DNA from 3 places in the Luteibacter sp. SVR4-7G genome. Region 2 is predicted to be linked to each of the others. Evidence: predicted binding sites of a transcription regulator. Region 2 holds the regulator's gene; each other region holds the start of a gene.
The links. Region 2 encodes HrcA, which represses chaperone genes, less so after heat shock. Its sites were predicted from a motif close to TTNGCACTCNNNNNNNNNGAGTGCNAA; they were not measured.

Region 1 (10,126 bases), on a different contig from region 2:
CGCGTGGCGCGAACACCATGCCTGGAGCATGTCGATCAGCCTGCGCCGGCTCGGCGCGCGGCCGCTCGGCACTTTGCTCACGGTGGCGGTGATGGGCGTGGCCCTGGCCTTGCCGCTCACGTTCTACCTGCTGCTCGGCAACGTGCAGCGCATGGGCGATGCGCTCGGCCGCAACCAGTCCATCAGCGCCTTCATGAAACCGGGACAGAACGCCGCCATGGCGGAGACCGCCGCCTCGGCGCTGCGCGGCCGTCCTGAGGTTGCGGACATCGTGGTGCGCACGCCGAAGGACGGGCTCGACGAACTCGCCGAGGTGCAGGGTTTCTCCGGCGCGCTGCAATCGCTCGATGCCAATCCGCTGCCCTATGTCCTCTCGGTGCAGCCGAAGCAGGGCCTTTCGGCCGATGAGATCGGGCGGCTCGTCGAATCGATGAAGGCCACGCCGGGCGTCGACATGGTCCAGGACAGCGGTGCGTGGCGGCAGCGGCTCGATGCGCTGTTGGGCGTGGGCAGCCGCGCGGTCGCGCTGCTTGCCCTGCTGCTGGGCATCGCCGCGCTGCTCGTGGTCGGAAACACGATCCGCGTGGACATCCAGAGCCGCAGCGCCGAGATCGGCGTGCTCCTGCTCATCGGCGCCAGCCGTCCGTTCGTCCGGCGCCCCTACCTGTATGCGGGTATCTGGCTCGGTTTCCTCGCCGGCGTATTCGCCGTGGTCCTGGCCGTGGTGCTGGAGCTGGCGATGGCCGGACCGGTAGGGCGGCTCGCCGCGGCCTACGACGGCAGCGTGAGCTTCGGCGGACTCCCCGCGTGGCTCCTGCTTTCGGTACCCTTCGCCTCGGCCGTGCTGGGTTGGCTCGGCGCGCGACTCGTGAGCGCGCGGCAGATCCGCCGCGCCGCGGCGGGCTGAAGGGGGACAGGGGTGGGACATCACATCGGTTCGGGTGTTGCCGGCGCCACGCCGCGCATACTTCTCGTGGACGGCTCCAAGGTCGTGCGCCAGTTGATCGCGCGCGTCGTCGCCGCCGAGGTGCCCGGCGTGGAAATCGTGGAAGCCGCGACGGGGGCGGAGGCACAGTCCGAGCTCCAGCGCGGCGTCTTCGACTTCGTCACCGTGGCACTGCGGCTGCCCGACATGGACGGCCTCGACGTCGCGCGCTTCGTGCGCGAGTCCGCGCCGCAGATCTACATGCCGATCGTCGTCGTTTCCGGCGACGTGGAGGAGCGGCTGCACCGCCGCGAACTCGGCGAATTCGTCACCGATTATTTCGACAAGTCCCTGGGCTTCGGCGCGCTGGCGGAATTCATCCGCGGCTATGTGCGTCCCGAGGGTGGGGCCGAGGGCGAGGTGCTCTACGTGGAAGACAGCCGCGTGGTCGCACTCGCCACGCGGCGGATGATGGAGAAGTACGGGCTCACCGTGCATCACGTCATCAGTGCCGAGGACGCGCTGCAGCACCTGCGGGACGCGCGCGGCCGGGGCGAAGTCGGTGCCGACGTCGTGCTGACCGATGTGAGCCTGAAGGGCGAGCTAACCGGCGGCGACCTCGTCGAGCGCATCCGCAACGAATTCGGCTACGGCAAGGGCCAGCTGCCCACGCTGGTGATGACGGGCGACGAGAACCCGGCCAACCAGGCCGCGCTGCTGCGCGCCGGTGCGAACGACCTCGTCGAGAAGCCCGTGGAGGAAAAGCTGCTCATCACCAAGCTGCTGTTTCAGTTGCGCGTGGCCCTGCACCTGCGCGCGAGGGTGGCGCATTGAACGACCGGGTGAAGCTGGAGCCGTCCTGGAAGGCACGGATCGGCGGCTACCTGGATCGCCCGGAGATGCTCGCGCTCTCTGCATTCCTGCGCGAGGAGAAGGCGCAAGGGAAGACCATCTATCCACCGGGCCCCGACATCTTCAACGCGTTCGCGCACACGCCGTTCGACAAGGTGCGCGTGGTCATCCTCGGCCAGGACCCGTATCACGGCCCCGGCCAGGCGCACGGGCTCAGTTTCTCCGTTCGCCCTGGCGTGCGCGTGCCGCCGTCCTTGCAGAACATGTTCAAGGAGATCGAGGACTGCCTGGGCATCCCGCGTCCGGACCACGGTTGCCTCACGCCCTGGGCCGATCGCGGCGTGCTGCTCCTCAACGCCGTGCTGACCGTCGAAGCGGGCCTTGCCGGCTCGCACCAGGGCAGGGGCTGGGAAGGATTCACCGACGCGGCCATCGATGCGCTCAACCGCGAACGCGAAGGCCTCGTCTTCATGCTCTGGGGCAGCCACGCCCAGCGCAAGGGCCAGCTGATCGACGGCAAGCGCCACCTCGTGGTGCGCAGCGTGCATCCTTCGCCGCTCTCCGCCCACCGCGGCTTCATGGGCTGCGGCCACTTCGCCAAGGCAAACGCCTACCTCGAGTCGCGCGGCGAAGCGCCCATCGACTGGTCGCTGCCCCCGAAGGCCGCCCTGGCGACCTCACCCGTGTAGGAGCGCGCCTTGCGCGCGACATCTTTTCGCGCCTGCCCCCAAGCTGGCGCGCCAGCTCCAGGTCACGGCCTCAAAAGATGTCGCGCGCGTGGCGCGCTCCTACAGCGCCGCAATTAATCGTTAACGAACAATAACTTACAGCTCACACCACCGCCCCGGCAGGCACGGCCTCCCATACCGCGCCTTAACCGCGCCGGGCACCCTATGGACATGCCGGGGGTATTTCTGTACCATTGCGTACAGTTAACCGATGAACTTCGGGCTGGCTTAGCACTCTCACTTCGGGACTGCTAATCTGCAAACAGACTTTCAGGAGGTTCCACACATGTCCCAAGCCCTCGCCACCCGGAATTTCGGGCTACCGAGCGTCGTCGGCAGTCTGGATTCCTATATCTCGGCCGTCCACCGCATTCCGGTGCTCAGCCTTGACGAGGAGCAGTCGCTGGCGCGCCGCTTCCACGACGACGCCGACCTCGACGCCGCCAAGCAGCTCGTGATGTCCCACCTCCGTTTCGTGGTCCACGTGGCTCGCGGCTACAACGGCTACGGCCTGCAGCTTTCGGACCTCATCCAGGAAGGCAACATCGGCCTGATGAAGGCCGTGAAACGCTTCGACCCGGACCAGGGCGTTCGCCTGGTCAGCTTCGCCGTGCACTGGATCCGTGCCGAAATGCACGAGTTCATCCTGCGCAACTGGCGCATCGTCAAGGTGGCCACCACCAAGGCGCAGCGCAAGCTGTTCTTCAACCTGCGCAAGAGCAAGAAGCGCCTGGGCTGGATGAACGCCGAGGAAGTGCGCGTTGTCGCGAAGGACCTGGGCGTGCCGGAAGCGACCGTGCGGGAGATGGAATCGCGCCTCTCGGGCCGCGACGTGGGCTTCGAGGCGCCGGCCGATGCGGACGACGACGACAAGCCGGCTCCGGCCGCGTTCCTCGTCGACGAAGGTGCCGACCCGTACGACAACCTCGCCGAGGAAGATGCCAGCAACAACCAGATGGGCGCGTTGTCCATGGCGCTCGGCAACCTGGACGATCGCTCGCGCGACATCATCCAGCGCCGCTGGCTGGCCGAGGACAACAAGGCCACGCTGCAGGATCTTGCGGACGAGTACGGCGTATCTGCCGAGCGCATCCGCCAGATCGAGGCGAACGCCATGAAGAAGATGCGCGTCGCCATCGCGGCCTGAGTCCGCGGTTCGGCGTAAGATCGGGAACGGCCTCCTCGCGGGGCCGTTTTCCGTTGTCCCACCGGCAGGAGCAGAACCAGGATGCCCAGGGCACTGGTCATCGAAGACGATGAAGTGACCGCCCGCGACATTGTCGCGGAGCTGGGCGCGCACGGTCTCACCGCCGATTGGGTGGCCGACGGCCGCGAAGGCCTGGCGCGTGCGCTGGCCGACGGCTACGACATCATCACCCTCGATCGCATGCTGCCCGGGATGGACGGCATCGACGTCGTCTCCGCATTGCGCCAGCGCGACGTGGACACGCCGGTGCTCATGATCAGTGCGCTGTCCGACGTGGACGAGCGCGTGCGCGGCCTGCGCGCAGGCGGCGACGACTACCTCACCAAGCCGTTCGCGCCGGACGAACTGGCCGCGCGTGCCGAGGTGCTGCTGCGCCGGCGGCGCCGTGGTTCCAACGAGACCCGACTGCGCGTCGCCGACCTGGAGCTCGATCTCGTCCGCCATAACGCCCAGCGCCACGGCCAGGAACTGACCCTGCTGCCCACCGAGTTCCGCCTGCTCGAATTCCTCATGCGCAACGCGGGCCAGGTGGTGACGCGGCAGATGATCTTCGAGCACGTATGGGGTTTCCATTTCGATCCGGGCACCAACGTGATCGACGTCCATATCGGCAGGCTGCGCCGCAAGATCGACGGTGCCGGCCACTCGCCGCTCATTCGCACCGTACGCGGTTCGGGTTACGTCCTTGCGCCCGCTGACTGACGCCTGGCGCTCCGCCACTTCGCGCCTGATCTTCATCTACGGCGCGCTGTTCGCCATCTGGTGCGTGGTCCTGCTCGGTATCGTGCAGTGGGAGACATCCCGCTACCTGTCCGGCGTGATCGACCAGATGCTCGCTTCGCGCGTGCATTACCTGGAGGGCACGGCCCCGCGGAACATGCGCGCGACGGTGGACGCCGCCAGTCAGATCGACGTGCAGGGTGCGATGTGGATGGGCCTGTTCGACGCCGAGGGAAGACATCTTGCCGGCAATATCGCCACGATGCCGGCAGAGTTGAACGAAAACGACGTCGCCAGTTCGCTCAGTGCGAACCTGGTCAGCCCGACGCGCAAAGGCGTTGCCCGCGTCCGTGGCCTTGCCCACGAGCTACCGGACGGCACGCGCCTCGTGGTGGCCAAGGAAAGCTCCACGATCGACGGCATCGGCACGATCATCCGGCGCGGCGTGCTCTGGGGCCTCTCCCTCACCGTCATTCCCGGCCTGCTGGGCGGCGTGCTCCTCGCGCGCGGGCCCGCACGGCGCATCCGCGCGATCCAGCGGGCCATGGAGCCCATCCGCGACGGCGACCTGAGCGTGCGCCTTCCGGTGAGCGGCTTCGGCGACGAGGTGGACCTCCTCGCGGGCACCGTTAACACCACGCTCGCGGAGATCGAACGCCTGCTGGGCGAAGTGAAGGGCGTGACCGACAACATCGCCCACGACCTGCGCACGCCGCTCACGCGCATGCGCACGCGCCTCTACCGGCTGCAGCAACAATTCGAAAACCGGCCGGAAGGCGACCAGCTCGATGCCTGCGTCAGCGAGATCGACACGGTGCTGGCGCGCTTCCGCGCGCTGCTGCGCGTCTCCGAACTGGAAGACCGCCAGCGCAGCGCGTGCTTCGAGCAGATGGACCTGGGTACCGTGCTGCGCAACGTGCACGATTTCTACGCCCCGCTGGCGGAGGACCGCGGGCAGCGTTTCGAACTCGAGCTGGGCCGGCTGCCCGCGCTGCGCGGCGATCCGCAGCTGATGTTCGAGGCGTTCGCCAATCTCGTCGGCAACGCCATCAAGTTCACCCCGGACGGCGGCGCCGTGCGCCTCGTCGCATCGACCGATGCGGGCGGCGACGCGCGCGTGGACATCGCGGATACGGGCCCCGGCATTCCGCCGGACGAACGCGAGGCGGTGTTCCGCCGTTTCTATCGCAGCGACGAGACCCGAGCGAAGCCGGGCTGCGGGCTGGGGCTGGCGATCGTCAGCGCGATCGTTCGCCTGCACGGATATTCGCTGTCCGTCGGTGGCGATGAGAAGGGCGCAGTGTTTTCCGTGACCTGTCCTGCGACCGCCTAAATAATTATTAACTACGCCGGGGGGCGGCGGCGGGAGCAAAATCCGCGCCGACGCAACACAAGCCTCGGAATCCGTCCCCCATGATTGGCATCGTCCGGATCGCGCTCACGCGGCCGTATACCTTCGTCGTCCTCGCTTTGCTGATTCTCATCGTGGGACCGCTCTCCGCCCTGCGCACGCCGACGGACATCTTTCCCGACATCAAGATTCCCGTGATCGCGGTGGTCTGGCAGTACACGGGCCTGCCTCCGGACCAGATGGCCGGGCGCGTGTCGTCGCCGTTCGAGCGCGTGCTCACCACCACGGTGAACGACATCGAGCACATCGAGGCGAACTCGATCCAGGGCTTCGGCATCGTCAAGATCTTCTTCCAGCCCACGGCGGACATCCGCACCGCGAACGCGCAGGTGACGGCGGTGGCGCAGACGTTGCTGAAGCAGCTGCCGGCAGGCACCACGCCGCCGCTGATCCTCAATTACAGCGCGTCGACGGTGCCGATCATCCAGCTGGCACTGTCCGGCAAGGGCCTCACCGAGCAGAACCTCGCCGACCTCGGCCAGAACATCATCCGCCCGCAGCTGGTCTCCGTGCCCGGCGCGTCCATCCCGTACCCGTACGGCGGCAAGACCCGCCAGGTGCAGATCGACATCGATCCGCAGGCCTTGCAGGCCCGGGGCCTGTCCGCCCAGGACGTGGCCAACGCCCTCGCTGCACAGAACCTCATCACGCCCGTCGGCACGCAGAAGATCGGCCGCTTCGAATACACGCTCCAGCTTAACAACTCGCCGGACGACATCGACGACCTCGGCAACCTGCCGGTGAAGGTCGTGAACGGGGCCACGGTCTACATCCGCGACGTGGCCCACGTGCGCGACGGCTCGCCTCCGCAGACCAACATCGTGCACGTCGACGGCGACCGCTCGGTGCTGATGACGGTGATGAAGAACGGTTCGGCCTCGACGCTGGCCATCATCGCCGGCATCAAGCAGCGCGTCGCGGAAATGAAGGACGCATTGCCCGACGGCCTGAAGATCTCGCCCATCGGCGACCAGTCGCTGTTCGTCAGCGCCGCCATCGAGGGCGTGGCCCGCGAAGGCGTCATCGCGGCGGCGCTGACCAGCCTCATGATCCTGCTCTTCCTCGGCAGCTGGCGCTCCACCGTCATCATCGCCACGTCGATTCCGCTCGCCATCCTCGGCTCGATCGCCGCGTTGTCGGCCATCGGCGAGACGATGAACATCATGACCCTCGGCGGCCTCGCGCTGGCGGTGGGCATCCTCGTGGACGACGCCACGGTGACCATCGAGAACATCAACTGGCACCTGGAGCAGGGCAAGGACGTGGAAACGGCGATCCTCGATGGCGCGGCGCAGATCGTGACGCCTGCCTTCGTCTCGCTGCTGTGCATCTGCATCGTCTTCGTGCCGATGTTCTTCCTGGAGGGCGTGGCACGCTTCCTGTTCGTGCCGATGGCCGAGGCGGTGATGTTCGCGATGATCGCGTCCTTCATCCTCTCGCGCACGCTGGTGCCGACGATGGCCAAGTACCTCCTGCATCCGCACAGCCACGACGACCCGCACGGGGAGCATGGCAAGGCCTCGCGCAATCCGCTGGTGCGCTTCCAGCGCGCCTTCGAGAAGCGCTTCGAAAGCGTGCGCGCGAGCTACCACGTGCTGCTGGAGATGGCGCTGCTCCACCGCAAGGTGTTCACCATCGGCTTCATGGGCTTCGTGGTGCTTTCGTTCCTCCTGGTGCCGATGCTGGGCCGCAACTTCTTTCCTTCCGTTGACGGCGGCCAGATCCTGATGCACGTGCGCGCGCCCATCGGTACGCGCGTGGAAGAGACGGCACGCCTCTTCGCCAAGGTGAACGAGGCGGTGCGACAGGTCATTCCGAAAGAAGACCTGGGCACGGTCGTGGACAACATGGGCCAGCCCGTTTCGGGCATCAACACCACGTACAACAACACCGGCACCATCGGCTCGCAGGACGGCGACATCCAGATCGCGCTGAACGAAGGCCACGCGCCGACGGCCGACTATGTGCGCAGGCTGCGCGAGACACTGCCGCGCCAGTTCCCGGGCGCCACCTTCTCGTTCCCGCCGGCGGACATCATCAGCCAGATCCTCAACTTCGGCTCGCCCGCGCCGATCGACCTCCAGATCCGCGGCCCGAACGTCGCGGCGAACTTTGGCTACGCCGACCGCCTGCTGCGCGAGATCCGCCGCGTGCCGGGCGTGGTGGACGCGCGCATCCAGCAATCCCAGGCCGCCCCGGGCTTCAACGTGGACGTGGACCGGAGCCGTGCGCAACAGGTGGGCATCACCGAGCGCGACGTCACGGCCAGCCTGGGCGTGAACCTCGCCGGCTCGAGCCAGGTCGCGCCGACGTTCTGGCTCAACCCGAAGAACGGCGTGTCGTATCCCATCGTGATGCAGACGCCGCAATACAGCATCGACAGCCTTCCCGACCTCGAGAACGTGCCGATCAGCCCGAGCACGGGCGGCTCGGGCGCGCAGATCCTGGGCGGCTTCGCATCGGTATCGCGCACGGCCATGAGTTCGGTGGTGAGCCAGTACAACATCAACTCCATGGTCCAGATCTTCGCCACCACGCAGGACCGCGACCTCGGTGCGGTGGCGGCCGACATCCAGAAGATCGTCGACGCGAACAGGAAATTCCTGCCGAAGGCGTCCAGCACCGCGCTGCTCGGCCAAGTGCAGACGATGAACAGCGCCTTCTCCGGCCTGATCTTCGGCCTGCTGGGCGCGATCGTGCTGATCTACCTGCTGATCGTGGTGAACTTCCAGTCGTGGAGCGATCCGTTCGTGATCGTCACCGCGCTGCCGGCGGCCATCGCGGGCATCGTGTGGATGCTGTTCGCCACGCATACCACCTTGTCGGTGCCGGCGCTCACCGGCGCGATCATGTGCATGGGCGTGGCAACGGCGAACTCGATCCTCGTGGTGAGCTTCTGCCGCGAGCGCCTGGCCGAGCACGGCGACGCGGCGAAGGCTGCGCTGGAGGGCGGTTTCGTCCGCTTCCGTCCGGTGCTCATGACCGCGCTGGCGATGATCATCGGCATGGCGCCGATGGCCCTCGGTCTGGGCGAAGGCGGCGAGCAGAACGCGCCGCTGGGCCGTGCCGTGATCGGCGGCCTGGTGTTCGCCACCACCGCCACGCTGTTCTTCGTGCCCATCGTCTTCAGCATCATCCATGGCCGTCGCGGCCATCCGTTTTCCACACCGGCGAACGTTTCCGGAGAGCCAGTCCATGTCGCCTGATACCTTGCACCAGCCCCCGCCGCGCCGGCTCCGCCTGGCCGGCGTCATCGCCGCCATCGTCGTCATCGCCATCGTCGTGGCCGGCGTGGCGACGCGCGCCAACGAATCGCGCAAGCTGCGCGACTGGACCGACGCGCAAGCCGTGCCCACCGTGAACGTCGTATCGCCGGAAGGCGGGCAGGGCGGCGGCGAGCTCGATCTTCCCGGCCGTCTCCAGGCCTATGCGCGGGCGCCGATCTTCGCGCGCACCAGCGGGTACCTGAAATACTGGAAGGCGGACATCGGCCAGAAGGTGAAGGCCGGCGAGCTGCTCGCGGAAATCGAGACGCCCGACCTCGACCAGCAGTTGCTCCAGGCGAAGGCCGATCTCGCCAGCGCACGCGCCAACGAGGCGCTCGCGCTCACCACCGCGAAGCGCTGGCAGGCGATGCGCGATTCGGACTCCGTCTCCAAGCAGGAAGTCGACGAGAAGACCGGCGACTACGACGCGAAGCATGCCCTGGCCCAGGCGGCGCAGGCCAACCTCGAGCGTATCCAGGCCCTGAAGGGCTTCGCGAAGCTGGTCGCCCCGTTCGACGGCGTGGTCACGGCGCGCGAGACCGACGTCGGCGCGCTCATCAACGCCGGTGGCGGCGGGCAGGAACTGTTCGTGGTGTCCGACGTGCGCAAGCTGCGCATGTACGTGAACGTCCCGCAGAACTACGCGCCGTCGATCCGCCAGGGTACGACGGTGAAGCTCACCGTACCCGAGTATCCGGGCCAGTCCTTCACCGGCACCGTCGAATCGACTTCCGCGGCGATCAATGCCGCTTCCGGCACCACGCTCGTGCAGGTCTCGGTGGATAACGCCGAGGGCAAGCTGCTGCCCGGCGGCTATGCCAGCGTCACCTTCGATCTTCCCGCGAATGCGGCCTTGCTGCGCGTTCCGGCGAGTGCCCTGGTGTTCGACGACAAGGGCCTGCGTATCGCCACCGTGGATGCGCAGAACAAGGTGAGCTTCAAGACCGTCACCATCGCGCGCGACTACGGCAAGACGGTGCAACTGGCCTCCGGCGTCGCGCCCGGCGACCGGCTCAT
Region 2 (10,126 bases):
TCCGTGCCGGCCGCGGGTTGGTCGACAGCCCGCTGCCGTTGTCGCGTATGTCGAGGATGGCGACGGGGCCGCTGTCGCGCATGCCGATGCGCAGGCGCAGGGTCATCCGGCTCGCGCCCGAATGGCGCACCACGTTGGTGGCGCTTTCCTGCACCACGCGGTAGATGGCGGTGAGCGTGTCGTCGTCCAGCAGGCGCGGCTCGCCGCGCAGGTCCGTCACATAGGTGATGCCGGCCGCCGTGAGCATGTCGCGGATCGGGCCTTCGTCCAGGGCCCGCAGGAGGCCGAATTCGTCCAGGACCGAAGGGCGCAGGCTGTCGAGCATCCGGTGCAGGGCCTTGCGCATATGCCCGAGGATGGCGTTGATCGACGTGCCGATGTCCTCCAGGCCCGCGCTGCCAAGGCGGGTCTGGGCCAGCTTCAGGTGGGTCTGGATCGCGGTGAGGTTCTGGCCCAGCTCGTCGTGGAGCTCGGCGGTCATGTGGCGGCGCAGGCTTTCTTCGGCCTGGAGGTTGCCTCGGGCCGCATCGCGCAGCTGGCGTGCCAGCTGGTCCAGGCGCTGGTTGGCGGCGGCCAGGTGGGTGTTCTGCTGGGCCACGCGCTCGCTGCTGCGGCGGAGGGCGTCCGTGGCGGCGCCGAGCATGAGGGTGCCCGTGCCGGCGACCGCGAGGAATAGATGGGCCGCCGCGGTTGGAGCACCGCGCCCGATCATGTCCTCGGTGACGTTCAGGCCGACGCTGGTGATCAGCATCGCCAGGCCGGCGCCGCGCCAGCCGTGGCGGAAGGCAAAGAACAGCACCGGCGCGAGGGAGAGCACGCGGGCGAACTGCGGCTGGGGCGAGTACTCGGCGAGGGTAATGAGGATGGCCAGCGAGGGCAGCATCACCAGCAGGCCATCGAGCAGCAGCTCGGCCATGGCGGCCTGTGTCGGCCGCTCGCGGAAGGCCAGGATCATCACCGGCACCACCAGCAGCACGCCCAGGTAGTTGCCGAGGAGGTCGCTGCCAAAGGTCGTGCCGAGCATTTCCACGGGGGCCGCGGGATGCATCGAGGCCATCATCGCCGCGTTGCCGGCGGTGGCGACCGTGGCGGTGACCATGGCCGAAAGCAGCAGGCGGGCCACGTCCTCGGGCGTGTTCAGGCTGGCATGGAGGTGTGCGCGGCGCAGCAGCCATAGGCAGGCGGCCACCATCAGGGGCTCGGGCGCGTCGCCCAGCACGAAGCCGGCTCCGCCGATGGGCAGGCCGCTGCGCCATTCGCAGAAGCCGCTGGCGACGATCTCCGCGCCCAGGATCCAGAACCAGTCGCGGCTGGGCGTGAGCAGCAGGGCGCCGAAGCGGAGGCCGAAGGGCAGGACCCAATAGGGCTGCTCGGTCGGCCACAGCATGATCCAGGCGGCGGCATAGGCCACCGCGAGCAGGGGACCGGCGAAGCGGGAAACACCAGGTAAGCGCATGCCGGAATGGTACACGGCGGGTATGCGCTGCTACATTCCACCTATGCCTAGAATCGTCCTAGTAGATGACCATGCCATCGTTCGCGAGGGTTTCAAGCGGCTCATCGAGCTGGAACCCGACCTGGACGTCGTCGCCGAAGCCCGCAATGCGGACGAGGCGGTGGAAGCGGTCACGCAGCATCGCCCCGATCTGGTGGCGGTGGATCTGTCCTTGCCCGACGGCAGCGGGCTGCCGCTCATCGAGCACCTGGCCAGCATCGCACCGGGCATGAAGGTCGTCGTGCTGAGCATGCACGATGGCGAACCCTATGTTTCCGAAGCATTGCGCCGCGGTGCGCGTGGCTATGTCACCAAGGGCGTGGCGCCGGAGGAACTGGTGGCCGCGGTGCGCTCGGTCCTGGGCGGCGAGCAATACCTGAGTTCGGACCTGCGCGAGCGCCGTTCGGGACGGCCTTCGACGGACCTCGATCCCTTCAACCGGCTGACCGCGCGCGAGCGCGAGGTATTCCTGCTGCTGGCCATCGGCCGCGCGCCGAAGCAGGTGGCGGCGGAGCTGGGCATCGGACAGAAGACCATCTACATCCACCGCGCGGCGGTGATGAACAAGCTCAATGCAGGATCGGAGCTGGATCTGTACCGGATGGCGCAGGAGCGCGGGCTGATCCGCAGCTGAGTCACTGGGTCCCTGCGAAGGCAGGGACCCAGTGACTCGCTTCTTGCAATAACCTCGTACGCCTAAGACGCTGGATCCCTGCCTTCGCAGGACGACCGGGGTCAGCCTTGTGCGCGGTCGAGCATCTTCTTCGCGTGCGCGCGCGTTTCCTTGGTGATTTCCACACCGCCGAGCATGCGGCTGAGCTCATCGCGGCGGCCTGCCGCATCGAGCGCGTGGATGCGCGTGCGCGTGGCCTCGCCATCGCTTTCCTTCGCCACCTGCAGGTGCGAATGACCTTGCGCGGCCACCTGCGGCAGGTGGGTCACGCAGAGCACCTGCACGCGTTCGCCCAGCGCGCGAAGCTTCTGGCCGACCACCTCGGCCACGGCGCCGCCGATGCCGGTGTCCACCTCGTCGAAGATCATGCAGCCGATGTTGTCGTTACCCAGCGTGGCCACTTCGATGGCGAGGCTGATGCGGGCCAGTTCGCCGCCCGACGCGACCTTGCGCAGCGGGCGCGGCGGCTGGCCAGGGTTGGCGCTGACGAGCAGCTCGCAACGCTCGCGGCCCTGCGGGTCCGGCTCGTCGCCTTCGGCGGGTTCGAGGGAGACCTCGAGGCGGCCGCCGGCCATACCGAGTTCGCCCATGAGCGCGGCCACCGAGGCGCCTAGCCGGCCCGCAGCCTCCGCGCGTGCCTTCGACAAGGCGGCTGCGGCAGCATCGTATTCCTTGCGCAGGCGGTCGCGCTCGCCGGCGAGGCGGTCGAGCGCGTCGCCCGCGCCTTCGAGTTCCGCGAGGCGTTCGCGGACGTCATCCGCTTTCGCAAACAATTCTTCGATCGGCAGGCGGTAGCGGCGCGACAGGTCGTGCAGGTGGGTGAGGTGCGTATCCACCTCGGCCAGCCGCTCCGGATCCAGTTCCACGTCCTGCGCGTAACGGCCGAGGCCGTCCACCGCCTCGCCGACCTGGATCTGCGCGCTGTCGAGGAGTTCCAGTAGCGGCGTGAGCGTGCCGTCGAGTTCCGCCAGCCGCGAGAGCTCCGCATGGGCACGGAGCAGGGCGCGGCCGATGGCGAATTCGCTCTCGCCGTCGAGCATCTCGACGATGCCGTTCGCGCCCTCGGCAAGCCGGCCGGCGTTGGCCAGGCGGCGGTGCTGCGCTTCCAGGTCCTCCAGCGCCGCGGGCGCCAGCGCCCAGCGCTCGAGTTCTTCCAATTCGTGCGTGAGCAGTTCGATTTGGCGCTCGCGGTCATCTCCGCCGGAAAGGGCGCGGATGCGTGCTACGGCGTCGCGCCAGGCGCGGGCGGTATCGCGGACGCGTGTCAGCAGTTGCTCATTGCCGGCATAGGCATCGAGAAGAGCCATCTGATGCTGGCGCGAAAGCAGGGCCTGGTGCTCGTGCTGGCCGTGGATTTCCACGATCAGCGCGGCCAGTGCGGACATCTGCGCGAGGCTGGCGGGACGGCCGTTGATCCAGCCACGCGAACTGCCCTCGGTGCGGATCACCCGGCGCAGCTGGCAGGTGTCGCCATCGTCGAGTTCTTCCTGGCGCAGCCAGTCCGAGGCCTCCGGCAGACCGGTCAGGTCGAACTCGGCGGCCAGTTCGGCCCGGTCGCTGCCCGCACGGACCATGCCGCTGTCGGCACGGGCGCCGGCCAGGAGCATCAGCGCATCGACCAGCAGCGACTTGCCGGCGCCGGTCTCGCCGCTGACCACGGTAAGGCCTGGACCGAAGGAGACCTCGGCTTCTTCGACGACGGCGAACTGGCGGACGTAGAGCGAGGTGAGCATGGGGACCGGGGCGGCGGATGGAATCGCGCCGATTGTAGCGGGAGCGGCGTCGCAGAAGCCGAGACTTGCAAGCCGGGCGGCAAGACCTTATTGATAGGAAGACGATCCGACCTTGCCGACCCCAGCCTGCGCATGAACCCGTTCCCCGGTCACGACATCGATGCTCGCGCGCGCCGGCTGCTGCGGACCCTGATTTCCCAATACCTTTCCGATGGCGAGCCGGTCGGCTCGCGCACGCTGGCGCGTTCTTCCGGGCTGGAAGTCAGCCCGGCGACCATCCGCAACATCATGGCGGACCTCGAGGACGCCGGACTGGTCGCGTCCCCGCATACGTCGGCGGGCCGCGTGCCCACGCCGCGCGGCCTGCGCCTGTTCGTCGACAGCCTGCTCGAGCTCAAGCCCCTGCCGCGCGACGAGATGGCGCGCCTGCAGGGCAGCCTGCCGCCGCGCCAGACGACCACGCGCGACCTGCTCGGCAACGTGTCGAACCTGCTTTCGGCCATGACCCGCTTCGCGGGCGTGGTCACCGTCCCGCGCCAGGGCGATTTCCCGCTGCGCCACATCGACTTCGTGCCGCTGCCGGACGCCAGCGTGCTGGTGATTCTGGTCTTCTCCGACAACCAGGTGCAGAACCGCGTGGTCCAGCTGGCCCGGCCGCTGGACGCCGCGGAGCTCGAGCAGGCCGCGAACTACCTCAACGCGCAGTTCGCCGGGTTCCGCCTGGCCGACATCCGGGCGCACCTGGCGGCGGAACTGCGCGAGGCCGGCGGCGAACTCAACCGCCTGCTCTCGAGCGTGGTGGAACTGGCCACGGCCTCGTTCGCCCCGGAGGAGGACGCCGAGGACGTCCTGGTCAGCGGCCAGACCAACCTCATGGGCTATTCGGAGCTGGCCGACATCGACCGGCTCCGCGAATTGTTCGACGCCTTCCAGCAGAAGCGCGACCTGCTCCAGCTGATGGAGATGTGTGTCCAGGCCCCGGGCGTTCGCCTCTTCATCGGCGAGGAATCCGGGTTCTCGGCCCTGGACGGTTGCAGCATCGTCACCGCCACCTATGGCACCAACGGCCGCATGCTCGGCGCGATCGGAGTTATTGGACCGACGCGTATGGCATATGAGCGGGTGATCCCGGTGGTCCAGGCCACCGCCGGATTGCTCAGCGACGCCTTGAATCGCGCCGCGGTGACCTCATAAACCGCCCCGGGAGGCGGGTTTACTATTTCCCGCGAATGTTCGGCCCCCTCTTGGAGTGGGCCGGTAGGCTGACATTTGGAGCAAGCATGCAGAACAACGATCCCCATGTGCCGGATCAGGTGCAGGACGGCGGTGCGGCGGAAGGCGGCGTGAGCGCCGACCTCGACGCCCTTACCGCGAAGCTGAGCGCCCTCGAATCCGAACTGGCCGGGGCGCGCGAGACGGTCCTGCGCGAGCGGGCGGAGATCGAGAACCAGCGCCGCCGCCTTCAGCGCGATCTGGAACAGGCGCGCCGTTTCGCCAACGAGAAGCTGCTGGGCGACCTGCTCCCGGTTTACGACGGCATCGTGCTCGGCCTCACGAACGACTCCGCCGACGCTAAGACGTTGCGCGAGGGCCTCGAGCTGACGTTGAAGCAACTGGAGAAGGTGACCCAGTCGAACGGCCTGACCGTGATCGATCCCCTCCACCAGCCGTTCAACCCGGAACACCACCAGGCGATCAGTTCGGTCGAGTCGAACGAGCACGCGCCCGGCACGGTGGTGGCGGTGGTCCAGAAGGGCTTCGTGCTGAACGACCGTCTGCTGCGTCCGGCGCTCGTCGCCGTGGTGCGCGACAACTGAACCAAAACCCCGTGTGGCGCGGGTTCGCGCCACACGGGGGGTCTCACCAGGCATTGAATCGGCGGGGCAGGTCCCCACTTTCAAACACAGTCGCGGCCGCGGGGGCCGCTTAGAAATACGGAGCAACTTCAATGGCCAAGATCATCGGCATCGACCTCGGTACGACCAACTCCTGCGTGGCAGTGATGGAAGGTTCGACCGCACGCGTCATCGAGAACGCGGAGGGCGATCGCACCACGCCGTCCATCGTCGCGTTCACCAAGGACAACGAGGTCCTGGTCGGCGCGCCGGCCAAGCGCCAGAGCGTCACCAATCCGAAGAACACGTTCTACGCGGTGAAGCGCCTCATCGGCCGCAAGTTCACCGACGCGGAAGTGCAGAAGGACATCAAGATCGTGCCGTACGGCATCGTCGCGCACGAGAACGGCGACGCGTGGGTGCAGACGGCCGACGGCAAGAAGATGGCCCCGCAGGAAGTCTCCGCGAAGGTCCTCATGAAGATGAAGAAGACCGCCGAGGACTTCCTTGGCGAGCCGGTGACTGAAGCAGTCATCACCGTGCCAGCGTACTTCAACGACAGCCAGCGTCAGGCCACCAAGGATGCCGGCCGCATCGCGGGCCTCGACGTCAAGCGCATCATCAACGAGCCGACCGCGGCTGCGCTGGCCTACGGCCTCGACAAGACCTCCTCGGGCGACCGCAAGATCGCCGTGTACGACCTCGGCGGCGGTACCTTCGACGTATCGATCATCGAGATCGCCAACGTCGACGGCGAGAAGCAGTTCGAAGTGCTGGCCACCAACGGCGACACCTTCCTCGGCGGCGAAGATTTCGACAACCGCGTCATCGACTACCTCGTCGAGGAATTCAAGAAGGAGCAGGGCATCGACCTGCGCCAGGATCAGCTCGCGCTGCAGCGTCTGAAGGACGCCGCCGAGCGCGCCAAGATCGAGCTGTCCTCGTCGCACCAGACCGACGTGAACCTGCCGTACGTCACGGCCGACGCCTCGGGCCCGAAGCACCTCAACATCAAGCTGACCCGCGCCAAGCTCGAGTCGCTGGTGGAAGACCTGGTCAAGCGCACCATCGAGCCGTGCCGCACCGCGCTCAACGACGCAGGCCTGCGCGTGTCCGACATCAACGAGGTCATCCTCGTCGGCGGCCAGACCCGCATGCCCAAGGTCCAGGAAGCCGTGAAGGACTTCTTCGGCAAGGAAGCGCGCAAGGACGTCAACCCGGATGAAGCCGTCGCCGTCGGCGCCGCGATCCAGGGCGGCGTGCTGGGCGGTTCCGTCAAGGACGTGCTCCTGCTCGACGTCACCCCGCTGTCGCTCGGCATCGAGACGATGGGCGGCGTGATGACCAAGCTCATCGAGAAGAACACCACGGTGCCGACCAAGGCTTCGCAGGTCTTCTCCACGGCCGACGACAACCAGACCGCCGTCACCGTGCACGTGCTGCAGGGCGAGCGCGAGCGCGCCAACGCCAACAAGTCGCTGGGCAAGTTCGACCTGCAGGGCATCCGCCCGGCGCCGCGCGGCACGCCGCAGATCGAAGTCACCTTCGACATCGACGCCAACGGCATCCTGCACGTGTCGGCGAAGGACAAGGACACCGGCAAGGAGCAGAAGATCGAGATCAAGGCCGGCTCGGGCCTTTCCGACGAAGAGATCCAGCGGATGGTGGCGGACGCCGAAGCCAACCGTGAGGAAGACCGCAAGTTCCACGAGTTGGTGCAGGTGCGCAACAAGGCCGACCAGCTGGTCCACGCCACCCGCAGCCAGCTGAAGGAGCACGGCGGCAAGGTGCCGGCCGAGCAGCTGGCCAGCATCGACGCGGCGGTGTCCGAGCTCGAGAAGGTGAAGGACGGCGACGACAAGGCCGCCATCGAGGCGAAGATCGGCAACCTCGAGCAGGTCGCCCAGTCGCTGTACGCCGCGGCGCAGGCCGGCGGTTCGCAGGACACCTCGCAGCAGTCGGCTCCCGGCGGCGGTTCGGCCCAGCCGGACGACGTGGTCGATGCCGAGTTCACCGAAGTCAAGGACGACAAGAAGTAAGTCGTCTGAACGAGCGACGTGCCGCGGGCGAGGGGCTCGCGGCCCGTCTCCAACGGTAGACCGGAACGATCGCGCCGAGGGGCAACCCGCCGGCGCGATCGTCCGTCCAGGGAAAGCAAGCGGTCAATGAGCAGCAAGCGCGACTACTACGAAATCCTCGGTGTGGAACGCACCGTGACGGAGGGCGACCTCAAGAAGACCTTTCGTCGCGTCGCGATGAAGTACCACCCCGATCGCAATCCGGACGATCCGGACGCGATCGAGAAGTTCAAGGAAGCGAAGGAAGCGTACGACATCCTCTCCGACGCGCAGAAGCGCGCGGCCTACGACCAGTACGGTCATGCGGCCTTCGAGGGTGGCGGCTACGGTCGCGGCAATGGCGCCGGCTTCGGCGACGTGGGCGACATCTTCGGCGATATTTTCGGCGACATCTTCGGCGGTGGCGGCGGGCGCCAGCGCGCGCGCCGCGGTGCGGACCTGCGCTACATGATGGACCTCGACCTCGAGGAAGCCGTGTTCGGCGTCGAGAAGAAGATCGAGGTGCCCACCCAGGTCAATTGCCACCACTGCAATGGCACCGGCTCGGAAGATGGCAAGTTGTCGAAGTGCGCGACCTGCGCCGGCCACGGCCGCGTGCGCATGCAGAACGGCATTTTCTCCATCCAGCAGGCGTGCCCGACCTGCCACGGCTCCGGCCAGAAGATCGACAAGCCCTGCAAGAAGTGCCACGGCGAAGGCCGTCTCGAGGAAGAGCGCACCTTGTCGGTGCGTATTCCCGCGGGCGTGGACAACGGCGATCGCATCCGGCTCACGGGGCAGGGCGAAGCCGGCCCGGCCGGGGCGCCCGCGGGTGACCTCTACGTGGAGGTGCGCGTTCGCGAACACTCCATCTTCCAGCGCGACGGTTCGGACCTCTATTGCGAGATGCCGATCCGCTTTGCCCAGGCCGCGCTGGGCACCGAATTGATGGTGCCCACGCTGGAAGGCGAAGTTGCCGTCAACGTGCCGCCGGAAACGCAGACGGGGCAGCAGTTCCGCCTGCGCGGCCGCGGCGTGAAGTCGGTGCGCGGTGGCCGCACGGGCGACCTGATCTGCACGGTCGTCGTGGAAACCCCGGTGCGCCTGACCAAGGAACAGCGCGACCTGCTGCAGCAGCTCGAGGCCACCTTCGTCGGCGAGGAAGCCGCAAAACACACGCCGCGCTCGACCACCTTCATGGACGGCGTAAAGGACTTCTGGTCGCGCGTCACCTCCTGACCCCAGCCGTAGTTGTAGGAGCGCGCCTTGCGCGCGACGTCTTTTCGCGGCGAGCACCAGGGCCTGTTGCTCAAGGCCTCAAAAGACGTCGCGCGCAGGCGCGCTCCTACAACCAGAAGGAGTCGCACGCAAGGCGTGCTCCTACTAGCATTCGCAGACCTCCCCAAATCCCAAGGCCTTCCATGACCCGTCCAGTCCGTCTCGCCATCAGCGGCGCCTCCGGTCGCATGGGCCTGGCATTGCTCGACCTCGTGCGCGATGACGATCGTTTCGAACTGGTGCGCGCCGTGGTCTCCTCGTCTTCCGCCCGCTTGGGCAAGGCGGTGTACGGCGACGTGTCGCCCGTTCGCTTCGGCGACTGGTCGGGGGCTGGCGATGCCGACGTGGTGGTCGATTTCAGCGGCCCGGAGGGACTGGTCGCGGCGCTGGACCGTTGCGAGGCAAGCGGCGCGGCCCTGGTGACCGGAACCACCGGATTATCCCCTGCGCTCGAAGACCGCCTGGCGAAGGCCGCCGAACGCATCGCCGTGCTGCATGCCGCCAACTTCAGCCTTGGCGTCGCCGTTCTCACCCGCCTGTTGCGCGAGGCGGCCGCGGCGCTTCCGGACTGGGACCTCGACATCGTCGAGGCCCATCACAATCGCAAGGAAGACGCTCCGTCCGGCACGGCGCTGGCCCTGGGCCATGCGGCGGCGGCAGGGCGCGGTGCCACTCTCAACGAGCTGGCGGTGTATGCGCGCGAAGGCCGCCCGGGCGCCCGCAAGGCAGGCACGATCGGCTTCGCGGTGGTGCGCGGCGGCGATATCGTCGGCGAGCACCAGGCATTGCTGATGGGCCAGGGAGAGCGCATCGAACTGGGCCACCGCGCCACCGATCGCTCGATCTTCGCCCGCGGCGCGCTGGAAGCCGCTGCGTGGATCGCCGGCCGCGCCCCCGGCGCCTGGACCATCGAAGACGTCATCGCCACCAAGGTGTAACGGCTTGTCTGTCCCGGTCCATGGAGGGGTCCCCGAACCTCGAACCCGTGTTAACATTCGCGCCGATGTCATTGGGGAGTAGCCATCCTCGTTCCCCCTGAGGAGTTCGCGTCAACA
Region 3 (10,126 bases), on a different contig from region 2:
GATCTGGACGTCTATCTGCCCGGCGAAGCCCCGGCGGCGCTGGCCGACGTGCTCGTCGCGAACATCCTGGCCGGTCCGCTCGGCGAACTCGCCCCCACGTTCGCGGCTGCGGTGAAACCCGGCGCGCCTTTTGCGCTCTCCGGCATCCTTGCCGGGCAGCACGAGGAACTGCTCGCGCGCTATGCCGAGTGGTTCGAAGGACTCGAGGTGCGCATGCTCGAAGACTGGGTACGCATCAGCGGCCACCGCAAACTGTAGGAGCGCGCCTTGCGCGCGCTGAGTCTTTCGCGCCGCGCCACACGATCTCCTGCTTTTTCGATGGGAAGGCCCTGTCGATGCCTTTCGCATCGGTTGGCCCGCTTGCGCGGGCCCATGTCTTAAGCGGCGTCGCCGCAGGGAGCGTAAGCCCCAACTCGGCTATCGCCATCGCGTTTTGCTCTGGCGTGGCGGCGGGTCGCCGGCGCCTGCCATTTTTCTCACTAAGTCCTCGTCCGGCCTACGCCTCCCTGCGGAATCGCTCCAAAAACGGCAGCCACCGGCTCCTCCGAACACGACGGTCACATGCAGCAAAAGCCAAAGCAGCGGCTCGTGCGCTTCGGCTGCCGCACGCTCGCCGCACCGTGCGGATAGAACGCAGCCCTGTAGGAGCGCGCCTTGCGCGCGACCGCCTTTCGCGACCACCTCCATCCCACGTACAGGCTCGATGGGGGGGCTCCAATCGGCGATTCCCGGAAGAAAGGCATCAGAGCCGCTTGTCGCTAACCTTCCTCAAGCGCACCGATCACCACCAACACTTCGACGCCTTTCCTGCCCGTCGCTTCCGCAAGCAACCGTCGCTGCCGCGAAGGCGGGAGCCTAGTGGCTCTTGCTGCAGGGTGCGAAAACGCTCAGTGCGTACGTGTAGGTGGTCGCGAAAAGATGTCGCGCGCGAGGCGCGCTCCTACAGGGCTGCGTTTTATCCGCTCGGTGCGGTTAGCGTGCAGCCCCCAAAGCACGAGCCGTTGCTTTGGCTTTTGCCGCATGCAACCGCGGTGTTGGGAGTTGCCGGTGGCTGCCGTTTTTGGAGCGATTCCGCAGGGAGGCGTAGGCCGGACGAGGACTTAGCGACAAAAATGGCAGCCGCCGGCGACCCGCCGCCACGCCGAAGCAAAATGCGATGGCGAACAGCCGAGCCGTCACGCTCCCCGCGGCGAAGCCGTTTAAGACATGGGCACGCGTAAGCGGGCCAATCGACGCGAAACGAGGTCGCGCGCGGGCCGCGCTACAACGGCCGCCGCCAACTGCCTCTCGCGCAAAAAAATCCCGCCGGGAGGCGGGATTTCTTCACTAACGCAATGGAACTCAAGCCGACGGCGGCGCTTCCTTCTGCTCGGCCATCCGCTTCTCCAGGTAGTGGATGTTCTGTCCACCCTGCTGGAAGCCCACGTCGGCCATGATGCGCTGCTGCAGCGGGACGTTGCACTTCACGCCTTCGATCACCGTCTCGGTCAGGGCCATGCGCATGCGCGCGATGGCGGTGGCGCGGTCCGGGCCGTGCACGATGATCTTGCCGATCATCGAATCGTAGTTCGGCGGGATGCGGTAGCCGTCGTACAGGTGGGTGTCCACGCGCACGCCAGGGCCGCCCGGCGCTTCGAAACGCTTCACCGTGCCGGGGCTCGGCATGAAGGTATCCGGATCCTCGGCGTTGATGCGGCACTCGATGGCGTGGCCGGTGAGCACGATGTCTTCCTGGCGGATCGACAGCTTGTGACCGCTGGCGATCAGCAGCTGTTCGCGAACCAGGTCGATGCCGGTCACCAGTTCCGTCACCGGGTGCTCCACCTGGATACGCGTGTTCATCTCGATGAAGTAGAAGCGGCCGTTCTCGAACAGGAACTCGAACGTGCCCGCGCCGCGATAACCGATGCGGATGCAGGCGTCGACGCAGACCTTGCCAATCTGTTCGCGCAGTTCCGGCGTGATGCCCGGTGCCGGCGCTTCCTCGACCACCTTCTGGTGGCGGCGCTGCATCGAGCAGTCGCGTTCGCCGAGATGGATGGCGTTGCCCTGGCCATCGGCGAGCACCTGGATCTCCACGTGGCGCGGATTTTCCAGGAACTTCTCCATGTAGACCTGATCGTTGCTGAAAGCGGCCTTGGCTTCCTGCTTGGTCATCACGATGGAGTTGGCGAGGTGGGCTTCGGTGCGCACGACGCGCATGCCGCGGCCGCCGCCGCCGCCCGCGGCCTTGATGATCACCGGGTAGCCGATCTCGCGCGCGATGCGGATGTTCTCATCCACGTCGTCGCCCAGCGGGCCGCCCGAACCGGGCACGCACGGCACGCCGGCCGCCTTCATCGCGCGGATGGCCTCGACCTTGTCGCCCATCAGGCGGATCACGTCGGCCGTCGGTCCGATGAAGACGAAGCCCGACTTCTCCACCTGTTCGGCGAAGTTCGCGTTCTCCGAGAGGAAGCCGTACCCCGGATGGATCGCACCGGCATCGGTGATTTCCGCCGCGGCGATGATGGCTGGAATGTTGAGGTAGCTCTCGGCCGAGGGACCCGGACCGATGCACACCGATTCGTCGGCCAGGCCGACGTGCTTGAGGTTGCGATCGACGGTGGAGTGCACCGCGACCGTCTTGATGCCGAGCGCGTGGCACGCGCGCAACACCCGCAGCGCGATCTCGCCGCGATTGGCTATGACGACCTTCTCGAGCATGCGTCGTGGCCTCAGGCGATGACGAACATCGGTTCGTCGAATTCCACCGGCTGGCCGTTCTCGACCAGGATGGCGACGACGGTTCCGGAAACGTCGGCCTCGATCTGGTTGAACATCTTCATGGCTTCGATGATGCCCAGCGTCTCGCCGGCCTTGACCTGCTGGCCGACCGTGGCGAAAGCGGGCGCGCCCGGGGTGGAGGCGGCGTAGAAGGTGCCGACCATCGGCGCCTTCACCACGTGGCCGGGGGGCAGGCCGGGTTCGGCGGCGGGTGCGGCCGGGGCCGCGGCGGCCGGCGCGGCGGGAGCCGCCTGCGCGGCGGCGGGGGCGGCCATCATCTGCGGCGCGGCGACGGCGACGCCGCCCTTCGGCACGCGCGAGAGGCGGACGACCTCTTCGCCTTCCTTGATTTCCAGCTCGGCGAGATTCGATTCCTCGAGCAGGTCGATGAGTTTCTTGATCTTGCGCAGGTCCATAAGACAAACCTTCTTGTGGTTGAAACGGGCGCGCCGGGCGCGCCGCGAAAGGGAATCAGGCCGCCGGCACGGCAAGGCGGAGGAGGACCGCCTCCAGCGCCAGGCGATAGCTGTCGCCGCCGAACCCGCAGATCGTGCCTGCGGCGATGTCCGACACGTAGGAGTGATGGCGGAACGGCTCGCGTGCGTGCGGATTGGACAGGTGGATCTCGATGAACGGTATGGCCACGCCGGCCAGAGCGTCGCGCAGCGCGACCGAGGTATGGGTGAAGGCCGCGGGATTGATCAGGATCCACGCCGTGCCCTCGTCGCGCGCCTGGTGGATGCGGCCGATCAGTTCGTGCTCGGCGTTCGACTGGAACCAGCCCAGGTCATGGCCGGCGGCCTGGGCACGGGCCTGCAGCGACCCATTGATATCGGCCAGGGTTTCGCGGCCGTAGACCGAGGGTTCGCGCACGCCGAGAAGATTGAGGTTGGGTCCGTGCAGGACAAGGATCCTGGCCACTGTTCACCTGATGACTGATCCGGCTCCCCCGGCAACGCCGCGCAGTGTGCGCCTGTCTCCCGGTATTGTCCAGTTCGGTGGAGTTCGACGCAGTTCGCTGGAGATCGTGACTTTCCACACGCCGCCGTATGGAAAGCCCCCGTGTAGGAGCGCGCCTGCGCGCGACAGGTTTTGAGGCCGTGGCCCGGAGCTGGCGCGCAAGCTTCAAGACCCACGCGAAAACCTGTCGCGCGCAGGCGCGCTTCTACACGGGCCCTAGCAGGTTTCGCCAGCCCTCGTGCCCCAGCTTCTCCAGCGTCTCCATGTTCGCTTCGAAGATCGCCGACGCATCCGGGAAGGCCGCCACTGCCCGGTCGATGCTGGCTTCGCGCAGCAGATGCAGGGTGGGGTAAGGCGAGCGGTTGGTGTAGTTGGTGATGTCGTCCGCGGCCGTGCCTTCGAACTGGAAGGCGGGGTGGAAGCTGGCCACCTGGATCTCGCCCTCCAGGTGCAGGTCGGCCACCGTCGCGTCCGCCACCTCGAGGAATTCATTGAAGTCCATGAAGTCCACGAGCACGCCGGGATGGATCAGCAGCGTGGTATCGATGGTTTCAGGGTCGGTGTCGCGCAGCAGTTCCAGCTCGCGGACGAGGTCGGCATGCAGTTGCAGCGGCTGGGTCGCGTCGCTGGTGACGTAACGGACCTGGCCCTTGCGCTGCACGGCCTTTGCGAAGGGGCACAGGTTGAGGCCGATGACGGCGCGCTCGATCCAGCGGCGGGTAGCCTCGATCGCTTCGTCGGGTGAGGGCAGGGCGTCGGCGGACTGGTCATTCATCGTTCGGGGGCGAGCCATTCGTCGAGTTCGGCCTGGCTGAAAGTACCAAGCTTCTGCCGCAGGATGCGCCCGTCCTCCCCGATCAGGACGCTATAGGGCAGCACGCGCCGCGTGTTGCCGAAGGAAAGCGAACCGCCTGGCGCGTCGGTGGCGGCGAGCAGCACCGGGTAGTCCACCGGCCGCTCCGCGAGGTACGTGCGCACCGCGCCCGCGGTGTCCTCGGCCACGCCCACGACGGCGACGTTGCGTTTGCGGTAGCGCGCCGCGTTCTCGCTGAGCAGCGGCATCTCGCGGCGGCAAGGCCCGCACCAGGTGGCCCAGAAGTTGACGAGCACGCGCTTGCCGCGCCAGTCCGAGAGCTGGCGCGGCTTGCCGTCGACGGTGAGGAAGGTGGCTCCCGGAGACGGATCGCCCACGTCCGCCACGGTCAGGCCTTGCGGCGGTGGCGGGTGCAGGCGGCGGTGCTCCAGGTAGAGTCCCGTGGCTGCCGCCGCGATGGCGAGCGCGACGATCCAGAAGGTCGGGCCGCGTATCATGGGTGCGCGGCGGCCTCGAGCGCCTTTTCGACGCGATCGTAGGTGAGCACGGTGGACAGCTTCGTGCCGTCGCCACCGCCCTTCGGGTAGACCACGTAGAGGGGCACGCCTACCGAGTGGTACTGCTCGAGGAAGGCGGCGATGGTCGCGTTCACGTCGGTCCAGTCGCCCTTCATGTAGACCGTGCCGGTGCGCTTGAGCAGGGCGCGGAATGCCTCGGTGTCGAGCACGGCATGTTCATTGGCCTTGCAGGTGATGCACCAGTCCGCGGTCATGTCCACCAGCACCGGCGTGCCCGCGGCGCGCAGCTCCGCCAGCTTCTCGGGCGAGTACGGCACCGAGCCGTCGCTGGCGACCGTGACCGTCTGCGGCGCAGGCAGGCCATGCACCATCCACAGCGCCGCGGCGGCGCCGATCGCCAGTACGCCCGTGAACGCCCAGGACAGCGCGCGCCCGCCGCGGCTGCGGCCATACCACCACAGCGCCATCGCCAGCAGCACGCCTCCGCCCAGCACGAGTGCGGCGGCATCGGCGCCGCGCTGCTTGGTCAGCACCCAGAGCAGCCAGACGGCCGTGAGGTACATCGGGAAGGCCAGCGCCTGCTTCAGCGTTTCCATCCAGCGGCCGGGACGCGGCAGCATCCGCGCCACGGCGGGCACGAAGCCGATCACGAGGAAGGGCAGGGCAAGGCCGAGGCCGAGGGCGAGGAAGATGAGGAAGGCCACGGGCAGCGGCGCCGCGAAGGCGAAGGCGATGGCGGAACCCATGAACGGCGCGGTGCATGGACTGGCCACGACCACGGCAAGCACGCCGGTGAAGAAGTCGCCCGAGGGACCCGAGCGGGAGGCCAGGCCGCTGCCGACATTGCCGAGCGAGCCGCCGATCTCGAAGACGCCGGACATCGACAGGCCCACGGCCAGCATCACGTAGACGAGCAGTCCGATCGCCAGCGGCTGCTGGAACTGCGCGCCCCACTGGACGCCGTGCCCGGCCGCGCGGATGCCCACGATGATGAGTCCCAGCACGGCGAAGGCGGCCAGCACGCCCGCGGTGTACCAGAGCGCGTGGCGGCGTGCGGCCGCGTGGCTCTCGCCACTCTCGAGCACGGTCACCGCCTTCAGCGACAGCACCGGCAGCACGCAGGGCATGAGGTTGAGGACGAGGCCGCCGAGCAGGGCGAGGCCGATGGCCGCGATGAAGCCCACCGGGGCGTCGTCGTCCGGGGTCATGCCCGGAGGCGGCGGCGTCGGTGCGACCTCGGCGGGAGCGGCAGCCTGGGATGCTTCCTCTGCGGCGGCGCCGACCGATGCGGTGCCCGCGGCGAGGTCGATGCTCACGTGGCGCTTCATCACCGGGTAGCAGATGCCGTTCTCGAGGCAGCCCTGGTAGGCCACGTCGATCGCCACGTCCTTCACGGCCGCCGTGCCTTCCAGCGGGACGGGCAGTTCCACCTGGTCGAAGTAGACGATGCTGTCGCCGAAGTGCTCGTCGTGATGGGCGATGCCGGCCGGCCAGTCGGGCTCGCCGGCGGTCACGCCGGCCGGCGACGCCACCGTGATCTGCGTCTTGTCGCGATAAAGGTAGTAGTCCTTCGGCATCGTCCAGCGCAGCAGCAGGTGCGCGCGATCCTTCACCAGTGCCTCGAAGCGGAAGGCCTGTTCGGCGGGCAGGGGTTGGGCATCGGTGCCCTGCGCCGCCGCCGGCGCGCCGAGCAGCGCCGCGGCATTGCCGGCCGGCGCAGCGGCTTGCGCGGCGGGAATCGTGGACGGCCCGCCGATGGTGAGGTTCAGGTGCTCGGTGTTCGGCGGGTAGCAGATCTTCGGCTCCACCTCGTGGCAGCCCTGGTACTGCACGTTGAGCGCCAGGGTCTTGGTGGAGGCGTCGGCCAGGGTGTAGGGCAGGCTGGCCTCGATGTCGCCGTGGTAGATCTCGACGTCGCCAAGGTATTCGTCGTGCTCCTTCAGGCCGTCGGGAAGGCTGGGCTGGCCCAGCTTCACCGCCGCCGGGTCGGCGGCCGTGATCTTGATGCGTCCGCGATAGAGGTAGTAGTCCGGCGCGATGCGCCAATGCAGCTTCACCGTGCCGGGCTGGCTGGCATCCGTCGTGAGATGGAAGGCCTGGGTGACGGGCAGTAACTCCTGCTCGTCCTGGGCGAAGGCAGGGAGGGTGGCGAACAGGCCGAGGCTGGCAAGGAGGGTCAGCGCACGGCGAACTACAGACATCATGTCAACTCCGAGGATAGAACGTCGGTCATTATGACCGGGCGTTTCCGGATTGGCTTGCAACGGTCTCGGCCTCCAGCCAGGCGAGATACGGGGCGTGCCCCTCCACCAGGGGCAGGGCGATCACCTCGGGTACCTCGTAGGGATGGTTGGCCAGGACGAACGCTTCCACGGCCGCGAACGCGGTGCGGACGGTCTTCACCAGCAGGAGGTCTTCGGCCTCGCTGACGGTCTCGCCTTTCCAGCGGTAGGTGGACCGCATTCCGGGCAGGTGGTTCACGCAGGCGGCCAGGCCGCCGTCGACGAGGCCGCGCGCGAGCGCGGCGGCCGGTTCCCCCGGCGGACAGGCGATGAGGATGGCGATGGGTTCGGACATGGAGGGATTGTGCCTCGTCCGATCGCGCTTTTTTGGACCGTGGCCCTTGAACGGTTTTTGCGCGGCGCCATGTCGAGGGCGCAGAGGTCTTCCGATTCGGGAAGTCCTTTGGCTAAAATTCTGGCACTCACCCTGGTCAAGTGCTAACAGGGTGGCCTAATTCCTTTGTCTGTCAATCACATGGTTGGAGAAGTCATGAGCAAACTGCGCCCGCTGCACGATCGCGTCATCGTCAAGCGTCTCGAGGAAGAGCGTGTTTCGGCCGGTGGCATCGTCATCCCCGACAGCGCCACCGAGAAGCCGACCCGCGGCAAGGTCATCGCCGCCGGCAATGGCCGCATCCTGGAAAACGGCTCGGTCCGTCCGATGTCGGTGAAGGAAGGCGAGACCGTCCTGTTCGGCAAGTACGCCGGCCAGGAAATCAAGATCGACGGCGAAGAGCTGGTCTTCCTGAAGGAAGACGACATCGTGGCGATCCTGGAAGGCTGAGCACCCGCTCGCCCCGCTTCCTCCCGAACATCCCAAGCATTCAAATAAGGATTCACACTCATGGCAGCTAAAGAAGTCCGCTTCAGTGAAGACGTGCGCGCGCGCATGCTGAAGGGTGTCAACACCCTCGCCAACGCCGTCAAGGTCACCCTGGGCCCGAAGGGCCGCAACGTCGTGCTCGAGAAGAGCTTCGGCGCCCCGACCGTCACCAAGGACGGCGTCTCGGTCGCGAAGGAAATCGAGCTTTCCGACAAGTACGAGAACATCGGCGCCCAGATCGTCAAGGAAGCCGCCTCGAAGACCTCCGACGTCGCCGGTGACGGCACCACCACCGCCACGGTTCTCGCCCAGGCGTTCATCCAGGAAGGCCTCAAGGCCGTCGCCGCCGGCATCAACCCGATGGACCTGAAGCGCGGTATCGACCAGGCCGTCTCGGCCGCCGTCGGCGAGCTGAAGAGCCTGTCGAACCCCACCGCCGACGACAAGGCCATCGCCCAGGTCGGCACCATCTCGGCCAACTCCGACGCGGACATCGGCGACATCATCGCCAACGCGATGAAGAAGGTCGGCAAGGAAGGCGTCATCACGGTCGAGGAAGGCTCGGGCCTCGAGAACGAGCTCGACGTGGTCGAAGGCATGCAGTTCGACCGCGGCTACCTGTCGCCGTACTTCATCAACAACCAGCAGTCGCAGCAGGTCGAGCTGGATGACCCGTTCATCCTGATCCACGACAAGAAGATCTCGAACGTCCGCGAGCTCCTGCCGGTGCTCGAGGCCGTCGCGAAGGCCGCCAAGCCGCTGCTCATCGTCGCCGAGGAAGTCGAGGGCGAAGCCCTGGCGACCCTCGTCGTCAACACCATTCGCGGCATCGTGAAGGTCGCCGCCGTCAAGGCGCCGGGCTTCGGTGACCGCCGCAAGGCCATCCTGGAAGACATCGCGCAGCTCACGGGCGGCACGGTCATCTCCGAGGAAGTGGGTCTGGCCCTCGACAAGGCCACGATCAGCGATCTGGGCCGCGCCAAGCGCGTCGTCATCACCAAGGAAAACACCACGATCATCGACGGTGCCGGTGACGCGGAAGGCATTCAGTCGCGCATCAAGCAGATCAAGGCGCAGATCGAAGAGACCTCTTCGGACTACGACCGCGAGAAGCTGCAGGAGCGTGTGGCTAAGCTGGCCGGCGGCGTGGCCGTCATCAAGGTCGGCGCCGCGACGGAAGTCGAGATGAAGGAAAAGAAGGCCCGCGTCGAAGACGCCCTGCACGCCACGCGTGCGGCGGTCGAGGAAGGCGTGGTCCCGGGCGGCGGCGTCGCCCTGATCCGTTCGCTGAAGGCACTCGAAGGCCTGAAGGGCAAGAACGCTGACCAGGACCTCGGCATCGCCATCACCCGCCGCGCCCTCGAGGCTCCGCTGCGCGCCATCGTCGCCAACGCCGGCGAAGAGCCGTCGGTGGTGCTGAACAAGGTGAAGGAAGGCCAGGGCAACTTCGGCTACAACGCCGCCAACGGCGAGTTCGGCGACATGATCGCCTTCGGCATCCTGGACCCGACCAAGGTGACCCGTTCGGCCCTGCAGTTCGCGGCCTCGGTCGCGGGCTCGATCATCACGACCGAAGCGGCCGTGACCGAGCTGCCGAAGAAGGACGAAGGCCACGCCCACGGTGGCGCGGGCGGCATGGGTGGCATGGGCGGCATGGACTTCTAAGTCCCGCCCCACCCGTAACGCAGAAGAGCCCGGCGCAAGCCGGGCTCTTTTTTTGCGACGAACACGCGTTGTAGGAGCGCGCCTCGCGCGCGACCGCCTTTCGCGTCGGTTGGCCCGCTTACGCGCGCCCATGCTTTAAGCGGCTTCGCCGCAGGGAGCTTAAGCCCCGGCTCGGCTAGCGCCATCGCATTTGGCTCGGGCGTGACGGCGGGTCGCCGGCGCCTGCCATTTTTTTCGCTAAGTCCTCGTCCGGCCTACGCCTCCCTGCGGAATCGCTCCAAAAACGGCAGCCACCGGC

Region 1: a site for HrcA is predicted at 2,734-2,760, ahead of rpoH (RNA polymerase sigma factor RpoH). Genes of this name have one in related genera too.
Region 3: a site for HrcA is predicted at 7,756-7,782, ahead of groES (co-chaperone GroES). Genes of this name have one in related genera too.

The regions. Positions count from the first base shown of each region.
Region 1 covers NZ_JBPGXO010000048.1:15,274-25,399, reverse strand. Annotated here, with positions in the region: gene ftsX (permease-like cell division protein FtsX) at 1-907, shown strand, start outside; gene ACR9ZH_RS15915 (response regulator) at 920-1,759, shown strand; gene ung (uracil-DNA glycosylase) at 1,756-2,466, shown strand; gene rpoH (RNA polymerase sigma factor RpoH) at 2,792-3,652, shown strand; gene ACR9ZH_RS15900 (response regulator transcription factor) at 3,734-4,414, shown strand; gene ACR9ZH_RS15895 (sensor histidine kinase) at 4,398-5,765, shown strand; gene ACR9ZH_RS15890 (efflux RND transporter permease subunit) at 5,846-9,049, shown strand; gene ACR9ZH_RS15885 (efflux RND transporter periplasmic adaptor subunit) at 9,039-10,126, shown strand, end outside.
Region 2 covers NZ_JBPGXO010000049.1:13,305-23,430, reverse strand. Annotated here, with positions in the region: gene ACR9ZH_RS16045 (MASE1 domain-containing sensor histidine kinase) at 1-1,456, opposite strand, end outside; gene ACR9ZH_RS16040 (response regulator) at 1,500-2,129, shown strand; gene recN (DNA repair protein RecN) at 2,231-3,901, opposite strand; gene hrcA (heat-inducible transcriptional repressor HrcA) at 4,034-5,095, shown strand; gene grpE (nucleotide exchange factor GrpE) at 5,182-5,718, shown strand; gene dnaK (molecular chaperone DnaK) at 5,850-7,775, shown strand; gene dnaJ (molecular chaperone DnaJ) at 7,902-9,032, shown strand; gene dapB (4-hydroxy-tetrahydrodipicolinate reductase) at 9,215-10,009, shown strand; yybP-ykoY riboswitch at 10,071-10,126, shown strand, end outside.
Region 3 covers NZ_JBPGXO010000065.1:5,300-15,425, forward strand. Annotated here, with positions in the region: gene prmA (50S ribosomal protein L11 methyltransferase) at 1-258, shown strand, start outside; gene accC (acetyl-CoA carboxylase biotin carboxylase subunit) at 1,342-2,706, opposite strand; gene accB (acetyl-CoA carboxylase biotin carboxyl carrier protein) at 2,718-3,182, opposite strand; gene aroQ (type II 3-dehydroquinate dehydratase) at 3,238-3,687, opposite strand; gene ACR9ZH_RS17480 (DUF1415 domain-containing protein) at 3,932-4,501, opposite strand; gene ACR9ZH_RS17485 (TlpA family protein disulfide reductase) at 4,498-5,037, opposite strand; gene ACR9ZH_RS17490 (protein-disulfide reductase DsbD family protein) at 5,034-7,259, opposite strand; gene cutA (divalent-cation tolerance protein CutA) at 7,291-7,635, opposite strand; gene groES (co-chaperone GroES) at 7,831-8,124, shown strand; gene groL (chaperonin GroEL) at 8,185-9,828, shown strand.